4 regions of the Vibrio vulnificus NBRC 15645 genome follow, and region 2 is predicted to be linked to each of the others. Evidence: predicted binding sites of a transcription regulator. Region 2 holds the regulator's gene; each other region holds the start of a gene.
What was found. Region 2 encodes PurR, which represses purine synthesis genes. Its sites were predicted from a motif close to TNANGNAAACGTTTNCNTNA; they were not measured.
Positions count from the first base shown of each region.

Region 1 (2,208 bases), 610 kb from region 2:
AACTCTTCGCGACCGAAGTGACCGTATGCTGCAGTCTTCTTGTAGATTGGCTGAAGTAGATTCAGCATTTCTTGTAGACCGTATGGACGTAGGTCGAAGAACTGACGTACCGCTTCAATGATGATGTCGTGAGATACTTTCTCGGTACCGAACGTTTCAACCATGATCGAGGTTGGATCAGCAACACCGATTGCGTAAGAAAGTTGGATTTCACAACGGTCAGCCATACCAGCTGCGACGATGTTTTTCGCTACGTAACGCGCTGCGTATGCGGCAGAACGGTCTACTTTCGATGGATCTTTACCGGAGAAAGCACCACCACCGTGACGAGCTGCGCCGCCGTAGGTATCAACGATGATCTTACGACCAGTCAAACCACAGTCACCCATAGGACCACCGATAACGAAGCGCCCGGTTGGGTTGATGAAGTATTTGGTTTCTTTGTTTAGCCATTCAGAAGGAAGAACTGGCTTGATGATCTCTTCCATAACCGCTTCGCGAAGATCTGGAGTGGAGATAGAATCGCAGTGCTGAGTTGAAAGAACAACCGCATCAATACCAACAATTTTGCCTTGCTCGTATTGGAAAGTAACCTGTGATTTTGCATCAGGACGCAACCATGGCAGTGTGCCATCTTTACGAACTTTTGCTTGACGCTCCATCAAACGGTGAGCGTAAGTGATGGGTGCTGGCATAAGAACTTCAGTTTCGTTACATGCGTAACCGAACATGATGCCTTGGTCGCCCGCGCCTTGCTCTTTAGGATCGGCTTTATCAACACCTTGGTTGATGTCTGGAGACTGTTTACCGATAGTGTTCAGTACTGCACATGAGTTTGCATCGAAACCCATATCTGAATGTACATAACCAATTTCACGCACAGTTTCACGAGTTAACTCTTCGATATCAACCCATGCAGAAGTGGTGATTTCACCACCGACCATTACCATGCCAGTTTTTACGTACGTTTCACATGCAACACGCGCTTTTGGGTCTTGTTCAAGAATCGCATCAAGAACCGCATCAGAAATCTGGTCTGCAATTTTATCTGGATGACCTTCTGAAACCGACTCAGAAGTAAACAGGTGCTTAGCCATGAGAGCTCCACTTTTATTAATCTAATCTGCTGTGAGAATGCATGCTCCAGCAGTAGGAAATACAATAATTTTTGTAGGTGTTTCTACATCTAGACGTCTATTCTAGTTTTGAATGCTCGAATTACAAGCTCTTTTTTATTATTAGCGAAAACCAAACGTTTGCTTAATCGAGTGAGAAAATGTTTTTTTCTCAGTGAAATGGCATTAAGTCGCTTACATTTCCACAAATTGTTCAGGTAAATCGTTTGCAGTCGAGAGATTGCTTTGCGAAAATAATCGCCACTCGATTTTCTATGTTATCAATTCGCTTAATGCACTCAGGAGCAGACATGCCTTCTCGTAAACATCTCGCTAATGCAATCCGCGCACTCAGCATGGACGGCGTACAAAAAGCAAACTCAGGCCACCCAGGCGCACCTATGGGTATGGCGGACATCGCTGAAGTTCTTTGGCGTGGCCACCTAAACCACAACCCATCAAACCCAGAGTGGGCTGATCGCGACCGTTTCGTACTCTCTAACGGCCACGGCTCGATGCTGATTTACTCGCTACTGCACTTAAGCGGTTACGAGCTTTCTATCGATGATCTGAAAAACTTCCGTCAATTGCATTCTAAGACTCCGGGCCACCCAGAATACGGCTACGCGCCTGGTATCGAAACAACCACAGGCCCTCTAGGTCAAGGCATCACCAACGCGGTTGGTATGGCAATGGCTGAGAAAGCGCTCGCAGCGCAGTTCAACAAACCTGGCCACGACATCGTTGACCACTTCACTTACGTGTTCATGGGTGATGGCTGTCTGATGGAAGGTATCTCGCACGAGGCTTGCTCTCTAGCGGGTACGCTAGGCCTTGGTAAACTGATTGCATTCTGGGATGACAACGGCATCTCTATCGACGGCCACGTTGAAGGTTGGTTCTCTGACGATACGCCTAAGCGTTTCGAAGCGTACGGCTGGCACGTTATCCCAGCAGTGGATGGTCACAATGCTGAAGCGATCAACGCAGCAATTGAAGCCGCTAAAGCGGATCCTCGCCCAACTCTAATCTGTACTAAAACTATCATCGGTTTTGGTTCACCAAACAAATCGGGTTCACACGACTGTCACGG
Region 1 is NZ_CP012881.1:1,999,711-2,001,918, forward strand. It holds gene metK (methionine adenosyltransferase) at 1-1,097, opposite strand, end outside; gene tkt (transketolase) at 1,427-2,208, shown strand, end outside.
Region 1: a site for PurR is predicted at 1,245-1,264, ahead of metK (methionine adenosyltransferase). Genes of this name have one in related genera too.

Region 2 (2,208 bases):
TCAAAAAGTAATGTTGATTTTTGATCTGCGCGAATATGAAGCTGGTCTTTCACCACAAGTGCGAACATGGTCTCATCTGCAAAAAGGCCGAATCCGCCAAACATTGAGCGAGATTTTATCGCACCAAGTTGCTCAAAAAGCTTCATTGAATCTTTGAGTATCGGTTTATCCATGATGTGTTATCTCGGTGTAATTACTATTACGCCACCAAATCAGGTCCGAGAGATTAGCAAACCAATGCAAATACAATGTCATTAATGGGTAAACTTGTTGTTATGCATTTTTGCCATCGGTAACCCCGCTACCTACCAAAAAACGTCTGGTTTAGGCCGGAGGCTTTGCGTCCCACTTTTTCAAATGGTTTGCCCTGTGCGTGACACTAGAAGGATACGATTTCTATTGGAGTAACATCACATTTTCAAATAAAAAATGTGACATTGGTTCAAATAATAGTTGCAGTTAAGTGAATGAATACTCGATTTTAAGAACTTAACAGAATTTGACTTAACAAATCACTTACTAAGAATGAAAAAAAAGCATCCAGATTTGGATGCTTTAGAATATTAGTCTTAACTAATTGATTTTTTTAACGGTATCACGAACCACTAACTCGGGATGCATTTCAAACACGCGTTTGTCATGCTCTTTGTCCTTAATACGTTCGAGAAGGATCTCAAATGCATTTTTACCAACACGGCGTTTTGGCTGGTGGATGGTTGTTAGCGGTGGTGAGAAGTATTCCGCCAACTCAATATTATCGTAGCCGATCACAGAGATGTCTTCAGGAATGCGAAGGCCTAACTGTTGAAGGCGGCTCATCAAACCCAGTGCCATGGTGTCGTTGAAGCAGAAGACCGCCGTTGGGCGATCTTGCCACGACGCGATCTTGTCAGCAGCCATCACAGCCGTATCACATTCAAAGTTTCCTTCAAGGATCCACTCGTTGTTAACGGTAATATTGGCTTCCTTCATCGCGCGTTTAAAGCCTTGGATGCGCTCTTGGCACGCGGCTTTTTCAAAGTGACCACTTAAACACGCAATTTTTGTATGACCATTTTCAATCAAGTACTTAGTGGCCAAGTAGCCACCTTCCTCTGAGTTATCGATAATTTTATCGGCTTGTGAGCTGATTGGACCCCAGTCCATAATCACTTTAGGAATATCTGCATGCTTATCAAGCATTTCGCGTAGTTCTTCAGTGAGGTCTGAACACATCACCAAAATGCCATCTACGCGTTTTTCCGCAAGCATACGAATGTAATCACGTTGCTTCTCGTAGATACCGCCGGTATTACAAAGAATTAGCGTATAACCTTGGCGGTAACAGTAGCTTTCTACGCCATCAATCACTTCAGAAAAGAACAAATTGGTAGATTGAGTGACCAGCATACCAATAGTACGAGTTGTGTTGCACTTTAGGCTACGCGCTACTGCGCTAGGCGCGTAGTTGAGCTCGTCAACCGCTTTCATGACTTTTTCTTGAGTGGCTTCTGCAACAAAACGCGTTTTGTTGATTACGTGCGACACTGTGGTCGTGGATACTCCAGCGAGACGCGCGACATCTTTAATTGTGGCCATAGGTATTGTCCTGTCTAAGGTTGCATTTTGAATCTACGATTCTTTGTTGCAACACAGTTTGCTACCTTTCTCCGAATTCGCTTTGTAAGGAAGACACACTAGAAAAGCAGCAGCTTAGCTTTAAATAAACACAAAAACCGCTGTATTTCAGCGGTTTGCATTAAAATCATATTTTATCGATTGCGGTCTCAATTCTAGACCGAGACGGCAAGAGTGGCAACCTACTCAAACAGCGAATTGTGTATCCGTGTTCACACTTTAGTGGTTAAAGTGTAACCGAGTGTTTGCTCTATTGATAAGGGCGTAATTATTATCCAACTAAATAGTCGCTGTCCAGCATACAAAACGCAACAAGTAGTTTTATTGCGCTGTTATAGAAGCCAAACTCATCATATTGTGCTGCTCGTTGAGAGAAGGTAGGTAACCAAGAGAGCAACATTTCTTGAATAAATGTGTTTTGCTCGATGAAAGCATCTTCCATGTGGCGATCTTGTTCAAACTCATTTGAGCGAATGATGAGGTTGCCAAGAAAGTCGAGCATGATCGCTAAGTGATCGGCCGGTTCATTCAGTTGTTGATTGACCTGCACACCATGTTTTTTTAGCCAAGCATCCATTTTTTGTGCCGGCT
Region 2 is NZ_CP012881.1:2,613,294-2,615,501, forward strand. It holds gene AOT11_RS12115 (TfoX/Sxy family DNA transformation protein) at 1-173, opposite strand, end outside; cyclic di-GMP riboswitch class I at 289-377, opposite strand; gene purR (HTH-type transcriptional repressor PurR) at 574-1,578, opposite strand; gene torD (molecular chaperone TorD) at 1,889-2,208, opposite strand, start outside.

Region 3 (2,208 bases), 750 kb from region 2:
GAGCCCACCCAGATCGACTTCATTCAAAATCGCAGCGAAAGCAAAATTGACTGCCGAGAGCAAGATGTGTTCGTGATCCGCTTGAAAGATCTCAGTTAACCCAGTTTGATGAAGTAATGTGAAGTAATGAAAAAAAACGCCTGCAGTATGAAGTGATGCAGGCGTTTTTTGTTTTTAATCGCTGGTTTAGGCTTAGTCAATCAAACCGTATTCGCGGCCAAGAATATCGATGATTTCTTGCTTTGGATTGTCGCTTAAGACGATCTCTTTTCCGGTAATTTTCTCTGCGATGTTGATGTAAGTACGAGAAACGGCCATTAGTGCTTCTTCAGGCAGTTCGTTGTCTCGTGCGAGCGCTTCACGCTCAGGCATACGGTCTTTATTCAGTAAAATATCTGGGTCAGGGAAGTAGTTGAGTAAGAATTGTCTAAAGCCTTCTTTTGAATTCTCGACAATTTTGCCTGCTTGATACGCTTGGGCATCCCAAATTCGTGACGAATCTGGCGTACCTACTTCATCCATGTAAATCAGTTTTTCATTTCCAGCCGCGTCCGTGACATAACCAAATTCAAATTTGGTATCGACAAAGATTTGATCCACGTTCGCCAATGCTTCACTGATCACTCCAAAGCCGTCTTTTAGCAGTTTTTCGTAAAGCGCGATATCGTCAGCACTCGAGAAATTAAACGCGGCAAAGTTATCGGCGATATTTTGGCGAGTAATATTAACGTCGTCTGCTTCTGGAACACCTGGGATGCCCTTCAAAATGCCTTTTGTTGATGGCGTCATGAGCAGATCCGGCAATGCTTTGTCTTTTTCCAAGCCTTCAGGTAGCTGAATACCACAGAATTCACGCTCCCCTTTTTCGTAAGCACGCCACATTGAACCAGTAATGTACTTGCGGCAAATTGCTTCGATTTTCACCGGTTTGGCTTTTTGTACGATCCAGACAAAAGGATGTGGAATATCCAAAATGTGGCTGTCAGCCAGACCATTTTCTTTGAACAAGCCAAACCAATGGTTTGAAATGGCATTGAGCGCTGCGCCTTTGCCCGGCACGCCGTTCAACCCGTACTCTCCATGCCAAATGCAATCAAAAGCGGAAATACGGTCGCTGATCACCATGATCGCCAATGGGGCGTCAGGGGCAACATTGTATCCTTTCTCTTTAATCAGTCGGGCACTGTCTTCTTCGGTCAACCAGTAAACAGAACGAACTTTTCCACTGTGTACAGGTTTATCGGTGCGGATGGGTAGGTCATCGTTGACGGCAAGTACTTGGTCAGCAAGGCTCATTTTGACATTCCTATCATAATTTCAAACGTCATGCGGGAAATGAATCGGACAACAAAATCTAACGGATTCATCGATTACCGGGGCATGATACCAGAACTATTTGAAGTCGCCAGAGAAAAAGCAAACGTTTGCTTTGTTTTTGCCAAACAAAAAATACCTCCCATTTGGGAGGCGAGATGCAGGATGGATAACGTTGAACTTGTTAGTGATACTTGTGTGCTCTGCCTTCAACGAAAAACACTTCACAGCCATACTCACGAGCGAGATCGCTAAGCAAAGATTGGTTAATCAAATCGATTTGATCGGAAGCGACAACCGCAGCGGCATTGCCTGAGCGAATTGCTTTCATCACGATCTCCATTTCAGTCATCGTCTGAGAAGCTTTCATTTGGATGACATTCTGGCAGCGGATATTGGAAGCAGTAAGTTGTGCAAAGTCAGGTCTTGGGCACTCAGCTGTAAACAAAATCCACTGATTTTGAGCGGAAAGATTAGCCAGCTTTTGCAACAACTGATCAGAAACATTCATAGGTACGGTTGGCTGAGCTAACACGTTAAAACGAGAATAGAGTCGAGTTTGAGTTTGAATCTGCATCTTACTGTTCCTTTATACATGCTGTATGTGTATACAGTAGTTTTTTTAAGGCGATTGATCAACTCTTTTTGTTGGATTTTTCACCTAAACCGATCGTTTATTGAAAAAGAAATATTTTTATCTAATTGATTTTTAATGGTTTGTCTTTCATTTGGTACGTAGTGATAAGTATGGGAATTTGTGACGAATATCACTGGTAGGTGAGTCAGTTGGTAAGAGGAACAGTAAAACCACTGTATAGCACTGTATAAACGCGTGAATAAAAAACGCCCTCAGCATAAGCAAGAGGGCGTCTTAGTCAGAATTCGGTGTTAAGC
Region 3 is NZ_CP012881.1:100,306-102,513, reverse strand. It holds gene AOT11_RS00425 (hypothetical protein) at 1-99, shown strand, start outside; gene AOT11_RS00420 (phosphoribosylaminoimidazolesuccinocarboxamide synthase) at 193-1,296, opposite strand; gene AOT11_RS00415 (SulA-like leucine-rich domain-containing protein) at 1,499-1,891, opposite strand; gene AOT11_RS00410 (LrgB family protein) at 2,203-2,208, opposite strand, start outside.
Region 3: a site for PurR is predicted at 1,413-1,432, ahead of AOT11_RS00420 (phosphoribosylaminoimidazolesuccinocarboxamide synthase). Genes of this name have one in related genera too.

Region 4 (2,208 bases), 800 kb from region 2:
TACAACACTTCAGCCCTTTGCGATATCTATATGGACCAAGTGGATGTAGTCGAGCCTATGTTCAGTAACTTTGGTGGCCGCGCTTCCTTTGCCGGACAAATCACCACAGTCAAGTGTTTTGAAGACAATGCCCTCATTCGAGAGACGCTGGAACAAGATGGTGTTGGCCGTGTACTTTTGGTTGATGGTGGTGGCTCATTGCGCCGAGCATTACTGGACGGCGAACTTGCCGCGATAGCGGAAGAGAACGAATGGGAAGGCATCGTTGTCTATGGCTGTGTGCGTGAAGTGGATGATCTGGAAGATATGAATATCGGCATTCAAGCTTTAGCCTCTATTCCAGTTGGTGCTGCCATGCAGGGTGTTGGCGAAGTGGATGTTCCGGTCAATTTTGGTGGAGTGACTTTTCTTCCAGAAGACTACCTCTACGCAGATACAACGGGCATCATTCTCTCCCAAGAGCCTCTCAGTGCCGATCTTGAAGAAGAACCAGAGCTGCTAGATTAAAGAGAAAAAAGCGTCACCTTGACGCTTTTTTCTATTGAGCAAGCAATCAAAACAGAGCAAAAGTCAGCGCGGCGTAAAGATGCGCTGTTTTTTTGACCGAATGATGCAAATTATTCAATATAGGGCGTGTTTCTCGGCCTTGTGCTGAGTAGAATGAGGCTAACAGACTTGAGTAGTAGCAAGGGCTACACTCGTAACCGAATCAATATAGGTAGGCCAAGATGTCTTTTGAAGTATTAGAAAAACTAGAAGCTAAAATTCAGACCGCTGTCGATACTATCGCTTTGCTACAAATGGAAGTAGACGAGCTTAAAGAAGAAAAAGCTAAGTTGGAAACGGAAGCGAATGAACTACGCTCTCAACGTGAACAACTTGAGCAAAAAGCACAGCAAACTCAACAAGAGCATGCTCAATGGCAAGAACGCATTCGCGCGCTTCTTGGTAAGATGGAAGACGTCGAGTAATTCTCCACTTCTAGGGAAGACCCTAGACACCAAACACGAGGCCCTAAGAGCGCTTATGCCTTGGGCCTCTCGCACCTCGCACCTCGCACCTCGCACCTCGCACCTCGCACCTCGCACCTCGCACCTCGCACCTCGCACCTCGCACCTCGCACCTCGATTTTCACCTTCAAACTGAATTTAGCAAACGTTTTCCCTGCATTTTGTGCTAGAATCGCGCCAATTTTACTCTTCCTTCGATTTAACACTTTTTTGGAGACAACATGAAACGCGATTTAGCGATGGCCTTTTCCCGCGTCACAGAAGGCGCAGCTCTAGCGGGTTATAAATGGCTAGGCCGTGGTGACAAAAACGCGGCGGATGGCGCTGCTGTAGAAGTCATGCGCACCCTGCTGAATAAAACTGACATCAGTGGTGAAATTGTTATTGGTGAAGGTGAAATCGATGATGCCCCGATGCTTTACATTGGCGAAAATGTTGGCCTAGGTGGGGATGAAGTGGATATCGCGGTCGATCCAATCGAAGGGACGCGCATGACCGCGATGGGCCAATCAAACGCTCTTGCGGTATTGGCTGCTGGTGAAAAAGGGAGCTTTTTAAAAGCACCAGATATGTACATGGAAAAACTGGTGGTCGGCCCTGGAGCAAAAGGGGTGATCGATCTTAACAAGCCACTTAAAGAAAACCTCGAGAACATCGCACAAGCGCTTGGAAAAAAGCTTGATACCTTGGTGGTGATTACCCTTGCTAAACCTCGTCATGATGAGGTGATCGCGGAGATGCAACGCATGGGTGTTCGTGTTTTCGCTGTGCCAGATGGTGATGTGGCCGCTTCGATTCTTACCTGCATGCCAGACAGTGAAGTAGACGTGATGTACTGTATTGGTGGCGCACCTGAAGGGGTTGTCTCAGCAGCCGTCATTCGTGCATTGGATGGCGACATGCATGGTCGCCTTTTACCTCGTAACGAAGTAAAAGGCGATAACGAAGAAAACCGTAAGTTTGCGGATTTCGAGCTCAAGCGCTGCGCTGAAATGGGCGTGGAAGCGAACAAAGTGCTAAAACTGGAAGACATGGCACGCAGTGATAACGTCATTTTCTCAGCAACAGGCATCACTAAAGGCGATCTACTTGAAGGCATCAGCCGTCAAGGCAATATTGCAACCACCGAAACATTGCTGATTCGTGGCCGTTGTCGAACCATTCGTCGTATCAAGTCGATTCATTATCTTGAGCGCAA
Region 4 is NZ_CP012881.1:1,817,481-1,819,688, reverse strand. It holds gene rraA (ribonuclease E activity regulator RraA) at 1-507, shown strand, start outside; gene zapB (cell division protein ZapB) at 729-971, shown strand; gene glpX (class II fructose-bisphosphatase) at 1,232-2,208, shown strand, end outside.
Region 4: a site for PurR is predicted at 1,148-1,167, ahead of glpX (class II fructose-bisphosphatase). Genes of this name have one in related genera too.